Regions from separate parts of the Streptomyces sp. NPDC048106 genome, predicted to be linked through region 2. Evidence: riboswitches for the same ligand, from Rfam matches in the RefSeq annotation. Region 2 holds a riboswitch; each other region holds the start of a gene.

Region 1 (6,524 bases), on a different contig from region 2:
CAGTTCGGCGACGGAGTGGTCGACCGCGGTGAGGTGGGCGACCGGGGTGAGCGTGGTGTCGGCGACGATCTGCTGGGTCTCCTTGACGGTGCCCGCGCGGGTCGAACCGCCGGCGCCGTAGGTGACGGAGACGAAGTCGGGGGCGACCGCCTCGACCCTGCGCAGCGCGCTCCACAGGTTCCGCTCGCCCTTGGGGGTCTTCGGTGCCGAGAACTCGAAGGAGTACGTGGTCTTGCCGCCGGCGAGCATGTCGCGCACGGTGCGTGCGCGATCAGTCCTGGTGGATGCGGTTCCGAGGGCCATACGGGCAGGTTAGCCAGGGGACGGCGGTCCCCCAACCGAACCCCGGAAATTTGCCCGAATTGTCGACTTACCGTCCACCCCTTGGGACGGACTCCCGAGACGGGCCCCCTGACGGGTCCCCCGACAGGTCCCTGAGGGGTCCCCCGACAGGCCCTCAGGACCGCCGCAGCCGCTCGGCGAACTCCGCCGCGGCGGCGCCCGGGTCGTCGGCCTCGGTGAGCGCGCGGACCACGACCACCCGGCGGGCCCCGGCCTCCAGCACCTCGTCGAGGTTGCCGAGGTCGATGCCGCCGATGGCGAACCAGGGGCGCTCGGTGCCGAGCGCGGCCGTGTACCGGACCAGGCCGAGGCCCGGCGCGGGACGGCCGGGCTTGGTGGGGGTGGGCCAGCAGGGCCCGGTGCAGAAGTAGTCCACGCCCTCCTGGACGGCGGCCGCGGCGGCCTCGTCCTCGGTGTGGGTGGAACGGCCGATCAGCACGTCGTCGCCGAGGATCGCGCGGGCCGCGGGGACCGGCAGGTCGCCCTGGCCGAGGTGGAGCACGTCGGCGCCGGCGGCGTGGGCGACGTCGGCCCGGTCGTTGACCGCGAGGAGTCTGCCGTGGCGGGCGCATGCCTCGGCGAAGACCTCCAGGGCCGCCAGCTCCTCGGCGGCCTCCATGCCCTTGTCACGCAGCTGCACGATGTCGACGCCGCCGGCCAGCACCGCGTCCAGGAACTCGGCGAGGTCGCCCTGGCGCCTGCGCGCGTCCGTGCACAGGTACAGACGGGCGTCGGCGAGTTCGGCGCGGGCGGTGTCGGACATGCGTGGGTCCCCCCGGGGTCGGTGTGTCTGCTGGGTCGGCGGGTGGCGTACGGCGCGCGGGGCGCCGTACGCCGGTTCCTCGGGCGGGCGGGCTCAGACGGCGAGCGCCTGGGCGCGGCGCTTCACCTCCGTGCCGCGATTCTCGCTGAGGGCCTGCGCGGGGGTGCCGGGCAGGGTCGGGTCGGGGGTGAAGAGCCACTCGATCATCTCTTCGTCCGTGAAGCCGTCGTCCCGCAGGAGCGTCAGGGTGCCGGACAGGCCCTTGACGACCTTGTCCCCGTCGATGAAGGCGGCGGGGACGTGCAGCGCGCGGTTCTCACCTCGGCGTACGGCGATGAGCTGGCCGTCCTTGACCAGCTGCCGCACCCGCGTCACCTCGACGCCGAACTGTTCGGCGATGTCGGGGAGGGTGAGCCAGGCGGGGACGAGAGCGTCGGTCTTCGTGTCAATCTCGGTCACGGGTACTAGCGTAGGCGTTCGGCCGGGGGTGGTGCCCTGTGCCACGGTCCGGCCGCGGCCCTTCGGGGCGCCGGTCACGCGATTCCCCGCGCCCCGGCGGCCCTCACCGGCCGGCCGTGGCGTCCTTCAGCGGCCTCGCCGGGTCCGCCAGCGCCTCCGCGTCCATCGCGCGGCCCGCCTCGATCAGCTTCCGGCCCTGGGCCAGGTCGCGCGGCCGGCCCACGGCCAGCAGGGCGACCAGCCGGTCCTCGCGCAGCCAGCACACCGTCCAGGCCGGGCCCGCGGGGTCGCCGCGCCAGACCAGGCGGTCGGCGGCGGCGTGGTGCCCGGCGTACTGGACGAAGCGGCCGAACTGCTCGGACCAGAAGTACGGCACCGGGTCGTAGTCGGCGGCGGCCTCGCCGAGGATGTCGGCGGCGACGGTGCGCGGGCCCTGGAGGGCGTTGTCCCAGTGGTGGACGAGCAGCCGTTCGCCGTAGCGGGCCGAGGGGAAGGAGGCGCAGTCGCCGACGGCGTACACATCGGGCGCGGAGGCGCGCAGCCGGGCGTCGGTGACGACCTCGCCGGACGAGCCCAGTTCGATGCCGGAGCCGGCCAGCCAGCCGGTGGCGGGGCGGGCGCCGATGCCGACCACGACCGCGCCCGCGGGCAGCCGCGTGCCATCGGCGAGCACCACCGCGCCGGGCTCGACGCGCTCCACCCGCGCGCCGGTGCGCAGTTCGGCGCCGCTGTCGGCGTACCAGCCGGCCATGGGCGCGGCGACCTCGGCGGGCAGCACCCCGGCGAGCGGCCGGTCGGCGGCCTCGACGACGGTCACCGCGCAGCCCGCCTCCCGGGCGGCCGTGGCGAACTCGGCGCCGATCCAGCCCGCGCCGACGACCACGATGTCGTGCTGCATGGCGAGCACGGGCCGCAGCCGTTCGGCGTCGTCCAGGGTGCGCAGCAGATGCACCCCGGGGACGCCCTCGGTGCCGGGCAGGGTGACCGGTTCGGCGCCGGTGGCCAGCACCAGGACGTCGTAGGGCACCGGGCCCGTCCCGGTGTCCAGTTCGTGGTCGGCGGGGCGGGCGCCGACGACCTCGCAGCCGAGCCGCAGTTCGACGCCGAGCGCCTCGAAGTCGAGGTCGAAGGCGGACCCCTCGGCCTTGCCGAGCAGGACCGCCTTGGACAGCGGCGGCCGGTCGTACGGCTGGTGCGGTTCGGCGCCGATGACGGTCACCTGGCCCGCGAAGCCCGCTTCCCGCAGGGCGACCGCGGTCTGCACCCCGGCCATGCCCGCGCCGACGACGACCACGCGTCGCGTCCCTGCCGTGCCCTCCCGGGCTGTCTGCTCGCTCACCCGGTCACCATAGACAGACGGCGATCAGTCGGTCATCGGGTGGGCGCGGTGACCTGTTCCACGACGCTCGTGCCGGAGCCGGGGCCGGACTCCCATTCCCAGCTTTCCTCCAGGCGCGCCCGGCCGTCGGGCAGCTCCACGACCGTGGACACGCAGTGGCCCGAGGCCGTGGTGCCGTCCGTGCGCAGCTGCACGTACCGGAAGTCCAGGCGGTCCCCCGCGCGGGTGCCGACCAGATGGCCGCGGACGATGTCGCCGCCCTGGTAGTCGGCCCAGACCGCGCCGTCCTTCTCGTGGTAGGCGAAGCGGGTCCGGGTTCCCACCTGGCCCGCCGACTGGTCGGCGACGGGGGCGAGGACGAGTCCGTCCAGCGACAGGGGCATGACCGAGGGCTCCCTTACGGGTGATGAGGGCGGCGGGCTAGGGTGGCCACCGTACAAGCACTCGCGGGAGCCCGGACGCACCGGGCTGAGAGGGAGGCTGGCGGCCTCCGACCGTACGAACCTGATCCGGGTCATGCCGGCGAAGGGAGGGGCTGGACGCCCATGCCGTCACGTACGTCCGATACGTCACCCAAGGGCCCGCCGAACGCGTCCCGCACATCCGACGTCCTCGTCATCGGGGGCGGGATCATCGGCCTGGTCACGGCCTGGCGCGCGGCGTGCCGCGGGCTCGCCACGGCGGTGGTGGACCCCGCGCCGGGCGGCGGGGCCGCGCAGGTCGCGGCGGGGATGCTGGCCGCGGTCACCGAACTGCACTACGGCGAGGAGACTCTGCTCGCCCTCAACCTGGAGTCGGCGCGCCGCTACCCCGGCTTCGTGGCCGAGCTGACCGAGGCGAGCGGCCGGGACCTCGGCTACCGGCGCTGCGGCACGCTCGCGGTCGCGCTGGACGCCGACGACCGCGCCCACCTGCGCGAACTGCACGCCCTCCAGCGGCGCTGCGGCCTGGACGCGGAGTGGCTGACGGGGCGGGAGTGCCGCCGGCTCGAACCGATGCTGGCGCCCGGCGTGCGCGGGGGGCTGCGGGTCGACGGCGACCACCAGATCGATCCGCGCCGGCTGGCCGCGGCGCTGGTGACCGCGTGCGAGCGGGCCGGAGTGGTGTTCCACCGGGTGTGGGCCGAGCGGCTGGACACCGTGGGGGACCGGGCCACCGGGGTCACCACCGCGGACGGTACGGCGCTGGCCGCCGGGCAGGTGGTGCTCGCGGGCGGCAGTCTCAGCGGGCGGCTCGCGGGGGTGCCCGAGGCGGTGCTGCCGCCGGTGCGGCCGGTGAAGGGGCAGGTGCTGCGGCTGACGGTGCCCGAGCGGTACGCGCCGTTCCTCAGCCGTACCGTGCGCGCCGTGGTCCGGGGCGGGCAGGTGTACCTCGTCCCCCGGGAGAACGGCGAGCTGGTCGTCGGCGCCACCACCGAGGAGACGGGCTGGGACACCACGGTCACCGCGGGCGGGGTGTACGAGCTGCTGCGCGACGCGCACGAGCTGGTGCCGGGCATCACCGAGCTGCCGCTCACCGAGACGCGGGCCGGGCTGCGGCCCGGGTCCCCCGACAACGCGCCGCTGCTCGGGCCGTCCGGGATCGAGGGGCTGCTGCTGGCGACCGGGCACCACCGCAACGGGGTGCTGCTCACGCCGGTCACCGGGGATGTGATGGGGCAGTTGCTGGCCGGTGGCCCGCTGCCCGAGGAAGCCCGTCCGTTCACACCGGAGCGCTTCGGCGCGCTCCGCACGCAGCGAGTGGAGCAGCCCGTATGAGCGCCGTGTCGTCCGCCATCACCATCTCCGTCAACGGGCAGCGCCGCGAGGTCGCGCCGGGGACCGTGCTCGACGCCGTCGTACGGTCCCTCGTGCGGGCACCTTCCGGGGTGGCGGCCGCCGTCAACGAGACGGTCGTGCCGCGGTCGCTGTGGACGGGGACGGCGCTCGCCGAGGGCGACCGCGTCGAGGTGCTCACCGCGGTGCAGGGGGGCTGACCGATGAGCGACGATCGCCTTGTCATCGGGGGTACGGCCTTCGGGTCGCGGTTGATCATGGGGACGGGCGGCGCGCCCAGCCTGGAGACGCTGGAGCGGGCGCTGGTCGCGTCCGGGACGGAGCTGACCACGGTCGCGATGCGGCGGGTGGATCCGTCCGTGCACGGCTCGGTGCTGTCCGTGCTGACGAAGCTCGGCATCCGGGTGCTGCCCAACACGGCGGGGTGTTTCACCGCCGGGGAGGCCGTGCTCACGGCGCGGCTCGCCCGGGAGGCGCTGGGCACCTCGCTGGTGAAGCTGGAGGTCATCGCCGACGAGCGGACGCTGCTGCCGGATCCGGTGGAGCTGCTGGAGGCGGCGGAGACGCTGGTGGACGACGGGTTCACGGTGCTGCCGTACACCAACGACGATCCCGTGCTCGCGCGGAAGCTGGAGGACGTGGGGTGCGCGGCGGTGATGCCGCTGGGGTCGCCGATCGGGTCGGGGCTCGGCATCCGCAACCCGCACAACTTCCAGCTCATCGTGGAGCGGGCGGGGGTGCCGGTGATCCTGGACGCGGGAGCGGGGACGGCGTCGGACGTGGCGCTGGCGATGGAGCTGGGGTGCGCCGGGGTGATGCTGGCGTCGGCGGTGACGCGGGCGCAGGAGCCGGAGGTGATGGCGGCGGCGATGCGGCACGCGGTTCAGGCGGGGCGGCTGGCCCGGGTGGCGGGGCGGATCCCCCGCCGGTACTGGGCGCAGGCGTCGTCTCCCGCGGAGGGGCTGGCCGCGCTCGACCCCGAGCGTCCCGCGTTCTGAGCCGATACCGGTTCCCCGGCCTGCTCTCGGCCGCGGAATTATCCCGTCCCCGCGTGGGAAGCGTCACAGGTCCGCTCCAGTGGGCCGGTGGGGGCTCCCGGCGGGGCCGGGACGCCGGTGCGGGCTCGTAGACTCGGCGTGTGGACATGACCCTTCAGGACGCCCTCGTCGGGCACGTGCTCGACGGCCGGTACCGCGTGGACGCGCGGATCGCGGCCGGTGGGATGGCGACGGTGTACCGGGCACTGGACACGCGTCTGGACCGGGTGCTGGCGCTGAAGGTGATGCACCCGGCGCTGGCGGCCGACGGGGCGTTCGTGGAGCGGTTCATCCGGGAGGCGAAGTCCGCCGCGCGGCTCGACCACCCCAACGTGGTGCAGGTCTTCGACCAGGGCACCGACGCGTCGTATGTGTACATGGCGATGGAGTACGTCGCCGGGTGCACCCTGCGGGACGTGCTGCGCGAGCGCGGGGCGCTGCGGCCGCGCGCCGCGCTGGACATCCTGGAGCCGGTGCTCGCCGCGCTCGGCGCCGCGCACCGGGCCGGTTTCGTGCACCGGGACATGAAGCCCGAGAACGTGCTGATAGGCGACGACGGCCGGGTCAAGGTCGCCGACTTCGGCCTGGTCCGCTCGGTGGACACGGTGACCAGTACGACCGGTGCCGTGCTCGGCACCGTCGCCTACCTCGCCCCGGAGCAGCTCGACCAGGGCACCACCGACCCGCGCGTCGACGTGTACGCCTGCGGGGTCGTCCTCTACGAGATGCTGACCGGCGCGAAGCCGCACTCCGGGGACTCCCCCGCCCAGGTGCTCTACCGGCACATAAACGAGGACGTGCCGCCGCCC
Region 2 (6,524 bases):
GGCAGAGGTCATGATGAGCTTTCTCGTCTCGGAGGAGCTCTCCTTCCGCATTCCGGTGGAGTTGCGCTACGAGACCGGCGATCCCTACGCCGTGCGGCTCACCTTCCATCTGCCCGGTGATGCCCCGGTCACCTGGGTCTTCGGTCGGGAACTGCTGATCGACGGCGTCGGACGGCCGTGCGGGGAGGGGGATGTGCGGATCTCCCCCGTCGAGGAAGAGGTGCTGGGCGAGGTGCTGATCAGGCTTCAGGTCGGCGGCGACCAGGCCCTGTTCCGCTCGTCGGCGTCGCCGCTCGTGGCCTTCCTCGACCGCACGGACAAGCTGGTGCCGCTCGGCCAGGAGGGTGCGCTCGCCGACTTCGACGCGCATCTGGACGAGGCGCTGGACCGCATTCTGGCCGAGGAGCAGAGCGCGGGTTGAGACGCCGCGCGACGCGACTGGACGCTCCGCCCGGTGGTACGGAGCCATGCAGTAACGCTTCTGCGTCTGCACGGCCTTCTGCACAGGCTTCCGCGCGAAGTGGCGGGCGGGCGGTGCCCGGCTTGCCGCCGGGACCCGCCCCGTCTCATCGCTTCCGGCGCCGCCCCCGCCCGCTCCGGGCCGGCAGGGTCTGGGTGCCGGTGGGAGTCTCCGGGGCCGGGGCGCTCCGGTCGGCCGCCACCACCAGGGCGGCGAGCGCGGTGGTGACCGGGACCGAGGCGACCAGTCCGATGGATCCCACCAGGGTGCGCACGATCTCCTCGGCCACCAGCTCGCTGTTGGCCACCGCCCCCACGCTGCTCTGCGCGATGGAGAACAGCAGCAGCAACGGCAGCGCGGCACCGGCATAGGCGAGCACCAGGGTGTTGACGACGGACGCGATGTGGTCGCGGCCGATGCGGATGGCCGCCCGGTACAGCCCGCGCGGGCCCATCGAAGGATTGGCCTCGTGTAGTTCCCACACGGCCGAGGTCTGGGTCACCGTCACATCGTCCAGGACGCCCAGCGAGCCGATGATGACGCCGGCCAGCAGCAGACCGCTCATGTCGATTTTCGGATAGAGCCCGTGGATCAGACCGGTGCTGTCGTCGGTGTTGCCGGTCAGGGCGGCCCAGCCGATGAACACCGAGCCGAGCAGCCCGATCAGGGTCAGCGAGATCAGCGTCCCGAGCACGGCCACCGAGGTACGGGCCGACAGGCCGTGACACATGTACAGGGCGATCAGCATGATGGCGCTCGACCCGATCACCGCCACGAGCAGCGGGTTGGAGCCCTGGAGGATCGCGGGCAGGATGAACTGGTTCAGCACCAGGAAACTCACCGCCAGCGCCACGAGGGCCATCACCCCGCGCATCCGGCCCACCACCACGACCGCGAGCGCGAAGATGCCCGCGAGCAGCGCCATGGGGAACTTACGGTTCACATCGGCGACCGAGTACTGGAGGTCCTTCGGAGCGGTGGGTTCATAGGCGGCGACGACCTGCTCGCTCTGGTGCAACTGCCGGGGCTGGTCGGGCTGCACGATCTCGGTGAACGTACGGCCCTTGTCCTTGCCGGTGTCGATCCGGATGGTCGCCTTCTTGCAGGTGCCGCCGGGCTGTCGGCCGGTTGAGCTGTCCCCGGGGGTGCCACCGGCCGGGGTCCCGCCGGAGGCGTTCACCGAGGCGCAGCTCACCTCGGCCACATGGGTGACGGTGGCCTGTTGGGTCTGCCGGTCGAAGCCGACGCCGCTGTGCTTGTGCGAGGGGGCGCCACCGGGCCAGAGCACCATCAGGCCGACCACGACCGCCGCGGTGAACGGGACGAGGATCGCCGCGATCACCTTGCGCAGATGCCGGGAGACGGGCGCGGCGGGCCCATGGCTGTGGCTGTGCCCATGCCCGCTCCCGGCGCTGTGGCCATGCCCATGCCCATGCCCGTGTGCCTGGGTCTGGGCGGGGGCGTGACCGTGGTCGGGACGGTGGTCCTGGCTCGGGGGCTCCGAGCCGTCGTGCCGGTGCGGGCCGGGCGGCTGGTACGGGTGCTGGTCCATCCGGGTCATCGCCAGATCATCGCAAGAACCGGGAGGGCCCACTGTTCATCGCCTCATCGATGACGCTAGCGTGGAGGCACCTTTGCACACGCGGGAGCTCGGAGCACCGGGCTGAGAGGGCGCTGACCTCCGTAGGCGCGATGTTTCACGTGGAACATGCCATGTTCCCCGGGAGACCTCGGACGACGGAAGCCGCTGCGTCGACCGCCGAACCTGTTACCGGGTAATGCCGGCGTAGGGAGTAGGTCTCATGACCAACAAGGACGCAAGCACGCCTGCCTCCGCCCAGGACGACACGTCCTCGGAGGCCGGGAAGTCCATCGGCTGGCACAAGGCGTACGTCGAGGGCTCGCGCCCCGACCTGCGCGTGCCGGTCCGTCAGGTGCATCTCACCAACGGGCAGTCGGTCACGCTGTACGACACGTCGGGCCCGTACACCGATCCGCTCGTCGACACCAACGTCCGCCGGGGACTGACGCCGCTGCGGGAGAACTGGATCATCGCCCGCGGGGACACGGAGGAGTACGCGGGCCGTCCCGTCCGTCCCGAGGACGACGGGATCAAGCACACCTCGCCGCGCGGCGGGCTGCGGAACCTGGACGCGGTCTTCCCCGGCCGTCCGCGCCAGCCGCGGCGGGGCCGCGACGGGCAGGCGGTGACGCAGCTCGCGTATGCGCGCCGGGGCGAGATCACGCCGGAGATGGAGTTCGTGGCCCTCAGGGAGAACGTCTCCCCCGAGGTGGTGCGCGACGAGATCGCCGCGGGCCGGGCGGTGCTGCCGGTCAACGTCAACCACCCGGAGATCGAGCCGATGATCATCGGCAAGCGGTTCCTGGTGAAGGTGAACGCCAACATCGGCAACTCCGCGGTGACGTCGTCCATCGAGGAGGAGGTCGAGAAGATGACCTGGGCGACCCGCTGGGGCGCCGACACGGTCATGGACCTCTCCACCGGCCGCAACATCCACACCACCCGCGAGTGGGTGCTCCGTAACTCCCCCGTCCCGATCGGCACGGTGCCGCTGTACCAGGCGCTGGAGAAGGTCGACGGCAAGGCCGAGGAACTGACCTGGGAGATCTACAAGGACACCGTTATCGAACAAGCCGAGCAGGGCGTGGACTACATGACCGTCCACGCGGGCGTGCGGCTGCCGTTCGTACCGCTCACGGCCAACCGCAAGACCGGCATCGTCTCGCGCGGCGGCTCCATCATGGCCGCGTGGTGCCTGGCGCACCACAAGGACTCGTTCCTCTACGAGAACTTCGAGGAACTGTGCGAGATCCTCGCCGCCTACGACGTCACGTACTCGCTGGGCGACGGACTGCGGCCCGGCTCCATCGCGGATGCCAACGACGAGGCCCAGTTCGCCGAACTGCGGACGCTCGGGGAACTCGGCAGGATCGCCAGGCGGATGAACGTACAGACGATGATCGAGGGCCCCGGGCACGTCCCGATGCACAAGATCAAGGAGAACATCGATCTCCAGCAGGAGATCTGCGACGAGGCTCCGTTCTATACGCTCGGCCCGCTGACCACGGACATCGCGCCGGCATACGACCACATCACCTCCGGCATCGGCGCCGCGATGATCGCCTGGTGGGGTACGGCGATGCTCTGCTACGTCACCCCGAAGGAGCACCTGGGCCTGCCCAACCGGGATGACGTCAAGACCGGTGTCATCACCTACAAGATCGCTGCCCACGCCGCCGACCTCGCCAAGGGGCATCCGGGCGCTCAGGAGTGGGACGACGCCCTCTCGGACGCCCGTTTCGAGTTCCGCTGGGAGGACCAGTTCAATCTGGCCCTCGACCCGGACACGGCCCGCGACTTCCACGACGAGACCCTCCCGGCCGAACCCGCCAAGACGGCCCACTTCTGCTCCATGTGCGGCCCGAAGTTCTGCAGCATGAAGATTAGTCAAAGCATCACAGAGCGATTCGGTGGTGCGGCGGCTGAGGGAGCGTCGTCTGAGGAAATCGCTGAGGGGATGCTCCAGAAGTCGAAGGAGTTCGCCGAGGCGGGGAATCGGGTGTACCTGCCGATCGCCGACTGAACCATCTAGATTGGCGCTGCTCCTTGGGTCCGACGCCTCGGGAGCAGCGCCATCGATGGTCGGCGGTCAGGGGGGCGGGTGATGGATCCCGTGATGTTGCAGGCGGCTTCGGTGCCGGTCCAGTCACTTGTCTGGCAGGGCGATGACCTGGTTGATCTGGTGGGAGGACGCGCCTGGAACACCGCCGGCGTGGAGCGTCGGATCTTCACCGACCGCGGTCCTGCGTTCGACAGAAGTGTTGTCTCTCCCTCCGGCCGTTACAGCGTCGTCTACGCCGAGCGCGGGACGAATGCCCTACTGCTGGAAGGAGCGCGTGTTGTGCGGGAGCTCACGCGCAGCACTTACCACGCCGATGACTTCGACTATCCCGTGGCGCTGGGGACGCTGCGGGACGGTCGGGAGATCCTGGTTCACTGCCCGGACGAGTATGCCGTCCTCCAGGTCGAGGACGTTGAATCGGGACAGCGACTCACTGCGGGTACACGTCAGGCCAAAGATGTGTTTCATTCCCGGTTGTCGGTGAGCCGCGACGCCAGGCATCTGCTGGTGGCCGGCTGGGTGTGGCATCCGTATGGAGTCGTGGCAGTGTTCGACCTGGACAGTGCGCTGAAAGATCCGGCCAACCTGGACGGGCCAGGGGCCTTGCCCATGGAACCGGGACTGGATGCCGAAGTGGTGTCGGCTTGCTGGCTCGACAACGATCGCCTGGCTGTGGCCACCGGCGACGAAGTCCTTGATGACGAGGAAGTGCCGACTCTGGGCCCTCAGCACCTCGGCGTGTGGTCCCTCTCCCAGCGCAGGTGGTTGCACCTGAACCGCGCCGATTACAAGATCGGCACCCTGATCGCCGAGGGCGGCCGAGTCGTCTCCTTGCACGGGCACCCCAGACTGATCGACGTCACCACCGGTTCGGTACTGGCGGAGTGGCCCGAGCTGGACGTATCGAGGCGATGCGGGGCTTACGGAGTCACCCATGTTCCTACCCCGGTTGCGGCCTTGCACCCGGACGGTACTCGCCTGGCAGTCGCTCAGGCAGAGGGCATCGCGCTCGTCGCACTACCCGATCTCACCGCGTGACCAAGGGGTGATCCGGCTCGAACTTGTCCAGCATGAAGATCTCCCAGGGCATCCGCCGCGAACACGGCGGTAACCGGGCCGAGATCGAGGAGGGCATGGCCCAGAAGTCGGAGGAGTTCGCCGAGGCGGGGAACCGGGTGTACCTGCCGATCGCGGACTGATGCGTGGCGGAGCGGTGTTCATGGCCGGCGGCCCCGGGCACCGCTCCCTCGCAGGCCGGACCCGCCGTACCGGAGCCGGTTGACGGCGGCTCGTGGGACGGCGGGCGCGGGCCGTGTCGTGACGGCGGGGGTCAGTCCGGCTGGTGTTCCGGGCCGCCGTGGTCGGAGCCGGTGTAGTGGGAGTGGTCGGCGAGCGCCTCCTTGAGGAAGGGCAGGATGCCGCGTTCCAGGAGGGCGGTTTCCCACGCCGCTCTGGCTCTGGCGACCTCCTCGGTGGCGGCGTCGCGGGCCCGGGACTCGGGGGAGGCGCCGTTGCGCAGGGCGGTGACGAGCAGGCCGACGGCGGCGACGAGGAGCGCGGCCACGGTCAGGGCCCCGAACACCCATCCCGCGGTGAGCATCGTGCCCGCGATGGGCTGTCGGGGGTCCAGGGATCTCAGGATGTACCCGATGAGCAGGAATATCGCCGCCGCGGTGGCGGAGAGGAGCGGCGCCAGGACGGCGACGACCGCGACCGCGCCCGCGCCGTGCGGGGCGGCGAGCTCCGCCGCGGCCGGACCGGGCTCGGCGGGGGCGGAGCCGGCCGCCCCCGAGGCCTGCTCCGGGTGGCGCAGTTCGTCGCGGATCCGCACATAGCGCTGGTATTCGGCGGCCGCGGCCACCGTGATGAGTGCGGACGCGGCGATGGCCATGGTGCGCAGTTGTGCGGGGCTGAGCCGCCGTCCGACGGCGGCCAGTTCCGGTCGGTGTGGTGCGGAGCGCAGAACCTCGTCGAGGAGCCGCTCGAACTCCCGGCGGTCCTCGCTCCGCAGGTGCTGCGGAAGGCTGTTCATGTGCATCCCCCGATGCTCCGTAGGGCTTGGGGCTCGCACACCGGCGAGCCGTCGGGCAGAAACGGAGGGGAGCCTGCTACGGATAAGCCGATGGTAGAGCCGTGGCGGCGCGCGGTGACAGGGGATTGCCGGAAATTGCGTCCCGGCCTGCGTGTACTGCGGTGGGGCGGGACCCGCCCCGGGAACGGTCAGTGTTCCAGCGGGAGTTGCCTCACCAGCAGCTTTCCGGCCATGGTCACTCCGCCGTCCATGGCGATGGCGAGTCCGTCGGCGTAGACGTGCGGCCCCTCGACCACCGGGCCGCCGCTCTCCTCGCCGTCCTCGGAGCCCACCTCGCCCAGGAGGTAGGGGATGGGGCTGTGGCCGTGCACGATCCGGGTGCCGCCGT
Region 3 (6,524 bases), on a different contig from region 2:
CCGGAGCCCATGCCCGACGCCCCGCAGCCGCCGCCGGCGCCGCAGAAGAAGAGCGCGGGCCGTGACCTCAGCGCGGCCATAGGCGTCGGCGTCGGACTCGGCGTGGTGATCATCGCGTCGCTGTTCATCGTCAAGGCCGTGTTCGTCGGCGTGATCGCGGTCGCCGTCGTCGTCGGCCTGTGGGAGCTGACCAGCAGGCTCCAGGAGCGCAGGCAGATCAAGGCGCCGCTCGTGCCGCTCGCGGTCGGCGGTGCGGCGATGGTGGTCGCCGGCTACGTGCGCGGCGCCGAGGGTGCCTGGGTCGCCATGGCCCTGACCGCGCTCGCGGTGCTGGTCTGGCGGATGACGGAACCACCGGAGGGCTACCTCAAGGACGTCACGGCCGGCGTCTTCGCGGCGTTCTACGTGCCCTTCCTGGCCACCTTCGTCGCCCTGCTGCTCACCGCGGACGACGGTCCCTGGCGGGTCCTGACCTTCCTGTTGCTCACCGTCGTCAGCGACACCGGCGCCTATGCCGTCGGCTGGCGCTTCGGCAAGCACAAGCTCGCCCCGCGGATCAGCCCCGGCAAGACCCGTGAGGGCCTGTTCGGCGCCGTGCTGTTCTCGATGGTCGTGGGCGCGCTGTGCATGCAGTTCATGATCGACCGGGGCGTCTGGTGGCAGGGCCTGCTGCTGGGCCTCGCGGTCGCGGCCAGCGCCACCCTGGGCGACCTCGGCGAGTCCATGATCAAGCGTGATCTGGGCATCAAGGACATGGGCACGCTGCTCCCGGGGCACGGCGGCATCATGGACCGCCTGGACTCCCTGCTGCCCACGGCGCCGGTGGTCTGGCTCCTGCTGGTGCTCTTCGTCGGCTCCACCTGACGAAACCGGGCGCCCTCCCGTCGTACGGCCGCACGGGCCCCCGTCCTGGGAACAGGGCGGGGGCCCGTCGTCGTACGGCCTGCCGCCCGGCCGGTGCCGCGGCGGTCAGACGACGGTGAGCCGGGTCGGGCGCGGGTAGCGGTCGAGGACGTGGAAGAGCTTGCGGATGTCGGCCGGGCTGAGCTTGACGCAGCCGTTGCTCCGGTAGGAGTCCGGCCCCTTCCACTGACTGGCACCGCTCGTCGTCATCTTGCTGTGGACGAGGAGCTGGGTGCGCCAGGTCCGGTTGTCGGGGCACTTCTTGTCGCTCAGCGGGATGGCGTACCCGTGGACCTTGGCCCCCGGGTACCTGGTGGTGCGGGGGCCGACGGTGTACGTCCCCTTCGGCAGCCAGCCCACCCCCACCGCGCAGTCCTTCCGGCCCCGGTCGTCCGGCCGGCCCAGTCCCATTCCCGAACCGGCCCGGTACGACGCCAGCACCTTGCCGACGCGGAGCACCTGGAGCCGGGAGTCCAGCGGGTTGGAGGCGTTGCGGATGAACCTCAGCGAGGTGTTCGGGGCGACGTGCGGGGCCTTGTGGTGCGCCGCGCCGCTGCCGTGGCGGCCCGGCGCGGGCGGTGCCGGTGCGGCGGCGGTGGCGGGGGCGGCGGTGAGACCGGCGGCGAGGACGGTGAGGGCACCCGCGCCGACGAGGGCGCTGCGGACCCGGCCGAACGATGCGACGGACATGGCTGATCACTCCTTCGGGGGGATTCACGGGGGGACGCGGCAGAGCGCTCACGAGCGGCTCGCACCCTGGTTCCGGGGCGGTGACGCGGGCTGCGGCGGCTGCCACGACCAGAGAATGGCACCGCTTCCGGCGGCTGCGGCGGCCATGCCCAGGCAGCCTGATGCGGCATCATGCACCCACCTATGCACGGCTTTGACCTGCACATATGCAGGCAGTGAATCGTGGAGGAACGGTGGCGGAGCAACGTCGGCAGCAGTCGGCCGCGGACCGTGGGGCGCAGTTGTCGGCACTGCTGCGGCGCTGGTGGGAGGCGGCGGGCCGGGAGCGGGACGGCAAGCCACCGGCGCAGGAGTCCCTGGCCCGCCGGGTCGGTGTGGCGCAGACGACGCTGTCGCGCTATCTCAACCCCGGGCACCGCTCCACGGCACCCGTGGAGGTGGTGCGCATGCTGCACGCGGCACTGGAGGCTCCCGAGGAGGAGCTGGAGCGGGCACTGGAACTGGCACGGGGCACGGCGGACCCCGGGGGCGCACCGGCGGGCGACGGCCGCGAGACCGCGCACTCCCGCACCGCCGGCCCGGACCCTCGTACCGGCCCGGACGTTCGCGCCGGCGCCCCGGACCCGCGGACCGCCGCCCGGGAGATCCGGCCGTCGCGCACCGGACGGCGGCTCCGGCGCGCCCGGCGTCCCGCGGTGTACCTCGCCGTCGCGCTCGTCCTGCTCTGGCTGGGCCGCGCGTCCGCCCGGCTGTTTCCCCCGGACGACGGCCGGCCCCGGGCCGCGCCCGCGGCGGGCGCCCCGGCGACGACGGCCCGGCGCGCGGCCTGGCCGACGGTACGGCCCGGTGACCGCGGCACCCTGGTGTGGACCGTGCAGCGGCTGCTGAAGGCGCACCGGGTACCGATCACGGTCAACGGCGTCTTCGACGACGCCACCAGGGACCGGGTCAGGGGCTTCCAGCGCGACAGCGGGCTCCAGCCGGACGCCCTGGTCGGGATGCGGACCTGGTCGATGCTGGTCAGGGAGACCGCGCCCGGGGACGTCGGGCCGCAGGTGGAGGCGGTGCAGGACCTGCTGGCCCGCGCGGGCTGGCCGGCCGACATCACCGGCCGCTTCACCATGGCCACCCACCAGTCGCTCCTCGGCTTCCAGCGCGCGCACGGCCTGCCGCCGACCGGCATCGCCGACCGCCCCACCTGGCTGGCTCTGACGGCGGCACACCCCCGCCCCTGACGAGCGGTTTGTGGCGTTCGGCGACAGGATGGTGACGAAGCGTGGCCCTTGATGTGGCCCCTGACAGGGAGCGAGAGATGCCCGAAGTCACCACTCCGTACGCGACCGGCACCCCGTGCTGGGTCGATCTGATGGCGTCGGACCAGCAGGCCGCGCTGGACTTCTACCGCGACCTGCTGGGCTGGCAGGGGCAGGCCGGCCCGGCCGAGTTCGGCGGGTACGCGGTCTGCGAGCTGCACGGCAGGGCCGTGGCCGGCATCGGCCCGAAGCCCGACGGGATGCCGGAGGCGCCGACCGTCTGGACCAGCTACCTGGCCAGCACCGACGCCCAGGCCACCCAGGACGCGATCGTCGGCGCGGGCGGCACCCTGCTCGTCCCGGTGACGGACGTCGGCAGCCTCGGCCGCATGCTGATCGCCGCCGACCCGCAGGGCGCCGTCTTCGGCGTCTGGCAGCCCGGCGACTTCCACGGCGCCCAGGTGGTCAACGAGGCCGGCGCGCTGACCTGGAACGAGCTGCACACCAGCGACGTACCCGCGGCCACCGGCTTCTACGGCGAGGCGTTCGGCATCGAGATCGAGCCGATGGAGGGCGCGGAGAACTACTGGGCGCTGATGGTCGGCGGCCGGGCGGTCGGCGGCGTCGCCCGGCTCGCCGACGACCCGCCGGGCACCCCGGCGCACTGGCTGGCCTACTACGCGGTCGACGACGTGGACTCCACCGTGGACGCCCTGGCCAAGCGCGGCGGCACGGTCCTCGCCCCGCCGTTCGACATGATGGCCGGCCGGATGACGGTCGTCACCGACCCCCAGGGCGCCCCCTTCGCGATGATCAAACCGACCCCGATGTGAGCCGCGCTCCGGCCGGTCCGCGAGCCCCGGCCCGGCCGCACCGCGCACCACCACCGGCTGCCATGGGTCACCCGTTTGGATCTGCGACACTGGTAGCACCATGCCCATTCCCGGAGAACTCACCTTTGTCGCGCCGCGCGGAGCCAAGAAGCCGCCGCGGCATCTCGCCGATCTCTCGCCCGCCGAGCGCAAGGAAGCGGTGGCCGGGATCGGTGAGAAGCCGTTCCGTGCCAAGCAGCTTTCGCAGCACTACTTCGCGCGGTACGCGCACGACCCGCAGCAGTGGACCGACATCCCGGCCGGCTCCCGGGAGAAGCTGCGCGAGGCGCTGTTCCCGGAGCTGATGACGGTCGTCCGGCATCTGTCGACCGACGAGGGCACCACCCGCAAGACGCTGTGGCGGCTGTTCGACGGCACCCTCGTGGAGTCCGTGCTGATGCGGTACCCGGACCGGGTGACCATGTGCATCAGCTCGCAGGCGGGGTGCGGGATGAACTGCCCGTTCTGCGCGACCGGGCAGGCGGGCCTGGACCGCAACCTGTCCACCGCGGAGATCGTCCACCAGATCGTGGACGGCATGCGGGCGCTGCGCGACGGCGAGGTGCCGGGCGGGCCCGCGCGGTTGTCCAACATCGTGTTCATGGGCATGGGCGAGCCGCTCGCCAACTACAAGCGGGTCGTCGGCGCCATCCGCGCGCTCACCGACCCGGCGCCGGACGGGCTCGGGCTGTCCCAGCGCGGCATCACCGTCTCCACCGTCGGGCTGGTGCCGGCCATCCACCGGTTCGCCGACGAGGGCTTCAAGTGCCGTCTCGCGATCTCCCTGCACGCTCCCGACGACGAACTGCGCGACACCCTCGTCCCCGTGAACACGCGGTGGAAGGTGCGCGAGGTGCTGGACGCGGGGTTCGAGTACGCCGAGAAGAGCGGGCGCCGGCTGTCCATCGAGTACGCGCTCATCCGCGACATCAACGACCAGGCGTGGCGTGGCGACCGGCTCGGCCGGATGCTCAAGGGCAGGCCCGTGCACGTCAACCTCATTCCGCTGAACCCGACTCCGGGCTCGAAGTGGACGGCCTCGCGGCCCGAGGACGAGAAGGTCTTCGTGGAGGCGATCGCCGCGCACGGTGTGCCGGTGACGATCCGGGACACCCGTGGGCAGGAGATCGACGGAGCCTGTGGTCAGCTCGCGGCCACCGAGCGGTAATCTGAGCCCATCACATCTTCATATTCCGACAGGGGAGCGCCACAGCGCTGAGAGTGCGGCATCGGGCCGCAGACCCTCTGAACCTCGCCCAGGTCATTCTGGGTAGGAAGTTCGGTCACTACTCAAGCTGTTGCGCCCTGTCCGGATTATCCGGACAGGGCCGCGTTCTTCCTGGTCAACCCCAGGAGGAAAACCAAGTGCACAAGAAGACCTTCGTGGCCGCGGCGGTCGGGCTCGGCCTGGTCACGTTGTCCGCGTGCGGCTCGTCACAGGGCCACAGCAAGGCGGACAGCAAGACCGTCACCCTCGTCAGCCACGACTCGTGGGCCGTCTCCAAGAGCGTGCTCGCGGACTTCGAGAAGCGGTCCGGGTACAAGGTCCGCGTCCTCAAGGACGGCGACGCCGGACAGGCCGTCAACAAGGCCATCCTGACCAAGGACAACCCGCAGGGCGACGTCCTCTTCGGCGTCGACAACACCCTGCTGTCCCGCGCCCTCGACAACGGGCTGTTCCAGCCGTACACGGCCAAGGGCCTGGACAAGACCGGCGCCCAGTTCCGGCTCGACGACAAGAACCGCGTCACGCCCGTCGACTACGGCGACATCTGCGTCAACTACGACAAGGCGTACTTCGACAGTCACCACCTGACGCCGCCGCAGTCCTACGCCGACCTCGCCAAGCCGCAGTACAAGAACCTGCTCGTCACCGAGAACGCGGCCACCGCCTCGCCCGGCCTCGGCTTCCTGCTCGGCAGCGCCGCGCAGTTCGGGGACACGGGCTGGCAGGGCTACTGGAAGAAGCTCAAGGCCAACGGCGTCAAGGTCGTCGACGGCTGGGAGCAGGCCTACTACCAGGAGTTCTCCGGCTCCTCGGAGGGCAAGAAGGCCGGCGGCGACCGGCCGCTCGTCGTGTCGTACGCCTCCTCCCCGCCCGCCGAGGTCATCTACGCCAAGAAGCGTCCCGCCACCGCCCCGACCGGCGTGGCGACCGGCACCTGCTTCCGGCAGATCGAGTTCGCCGGGCTGCTGAGCAACGCCAAGAACCCCAAGGGCGCCAAGGCGTTCCTCGACTTCCTGGTCTCCAAGGAGTTCCAGGAGGACATGCCGCTGAACATGTACGTCTATCCGGTCGTCGCGGGCGCCAAGGTGCCCGCCGACTTCACCAAGTACGGCCCCGCGGCGCCGAACCCCGAGACCATGGCCCCCGAGAAGATCGCCGCCGACCGTGACCAGTGGGTCAAGTCGTGGACGTCACTCGTACTGAAGTGACCGCCCGCGGGCGGGAGTCGCGCGGGAGCGCGGCGCGGCTGGGGCTGATGGCCCTGCCCGTCGCGTTCTTCGCCGTGTTCTTCGCCTGGCCCGTCGCCGCGATCGTGGCGCGCGGCCTGAAGACCGGCGGCGCCTGGCGGTTCGGGCGGATCGCGGACGTGGTCGCCCAGCCGGACATCCGGCACGTGCTGTGGTTCACCACCTGGCAGGCGCTCGCCTCCACCGCGCTCACCCTGCTGCTCGCGCTGCCCGCCGCGTTCGTCTTCGCCCGTCTCGACTTCCCCGGCAAACAGGTGCTGCGGGCCGTCGTCACGGTCCCGTTCGTGCTCCCCACCGTCGTCGCCGGCAGCGCCTTCCTCGCGCTCGTCGG

The links. A riboswitch is a leader RNA that binds a small molecule or an ion and turns the genes downstream of it on or off. The one in region 2 is predicted to bind thiamine pyrophosphate.
Region 1: another riboswitch for thiamine pyrophosphate. It lies ahead of thiO (glycine oxidase ThiO); the one in region 2 lies ahead of thiC (phosphomethylpyrimidine synthase ThiC).
Region 3: another riboswitch for thiamine pyrophosphate. It lies ahead of AB0927_RS07195 (thiamine ABC transporter substrate-binding protein); the one in region 2 lies ahead of thiC (phosphomethylpyrimidine synthase ThiC).

Annotation. Positions count from the first base shown of each region.
Region 1 is NZ_JBEZND010000004.1:84,748-91,271, reverse strand. It holds gene metF (methylenetetrahydrofolate reductase [NAD(P)H]) at 1-303, opposite strand, end outside; gene thiE (thiamine phosphate synthase) at 458-1,105, opposite strand; gene AB0927_RS05115 (Rv2175c family DNA-binding protein) at 1,199-1,564, opposite strand; gene AB0927_RS05110 (FAD-dependent oxidoreductase) at 1,668-2,903, opposite strand; gene AB0927_RS05105 (hypothetical protein) at 2,936-3,286, opposite strand; TPP riboswitch at 3,340-3,451, shown strand; gene thiO (glycine oxidase ThiO) at 3,449-4,660, shown strand; gene thiS (sulfur carrier protein ThiS) at 4,678-4,878, shown strand; gene AB0927_RS05090 (thiazole synthase) at 4,882-5,676, shown strand; gene pknB (Stk1 family PASTA domain-containing Ser/Thr kinase) at 5,817-6,524, shown strand, end outside.
Region 2 is NZ_JBEZND010000006.1:163,694-170,217, reverse strand. It holds gene AB0927_RS08550 (SsgA family sporulation/cell division regulator) at 1-421, shown strand, start outside; gene AB0927_RS08545 (YibE/F family protein) at 567-2,021, opposite strand; TPP riboswitch at 2,093-2,270, shown strand; gene thiC (phosphomethylpyrimidine synthase ThiC) at 2,263-4,065, shown strand; gene AB0927_RS08535 (hypothetical protein) at 4,147-5,142, shown strand; partial or broken gene AB0927_RS08530 (thiamine biosynthesis protein ThiC) at 5,172-5,303, shown strand; gene AB0927_RS08525 (hypothetical protein) at 5,435-6,142, opposite strand; gene AB0927_RS08520 (metallophosphoesterase) at 6,325-6,524, opposite strand, start outside.
Region 3 is NZ_JBEZND010000005.1:206,192-212,715, forward strand. It holds gene AB0927_RS07170 (phosphatidate cytidylyltransferase) at 1-864, shown strand, start outside; gene AB0927_RS07175 (L,D-transpeptidase family protein) at 970-1,593, opposite strand; gene AB0927_RS07180 (peptidoglycan-binding domain-containing protein) at 1,827-2,828, shown strand; gene AB0927_RS07185 (VOC family protein) at 2,906-3,679, shown strand; gene rlmN (23S rRNA (adenine(2503)-C(2))-methyltransferase RlmN) at 3,780-4,886, shown strand; TPP riboswitch at 4,907-5,013, shown strand; gene AB0927_RS07195 (thiamine ABC transporter substrate-binding protein) at 5,084-6,154, shown strand; gene AB0927_RS07200 (iron ABC transporter permease) at 6,202-6,524, shown strand, end outside.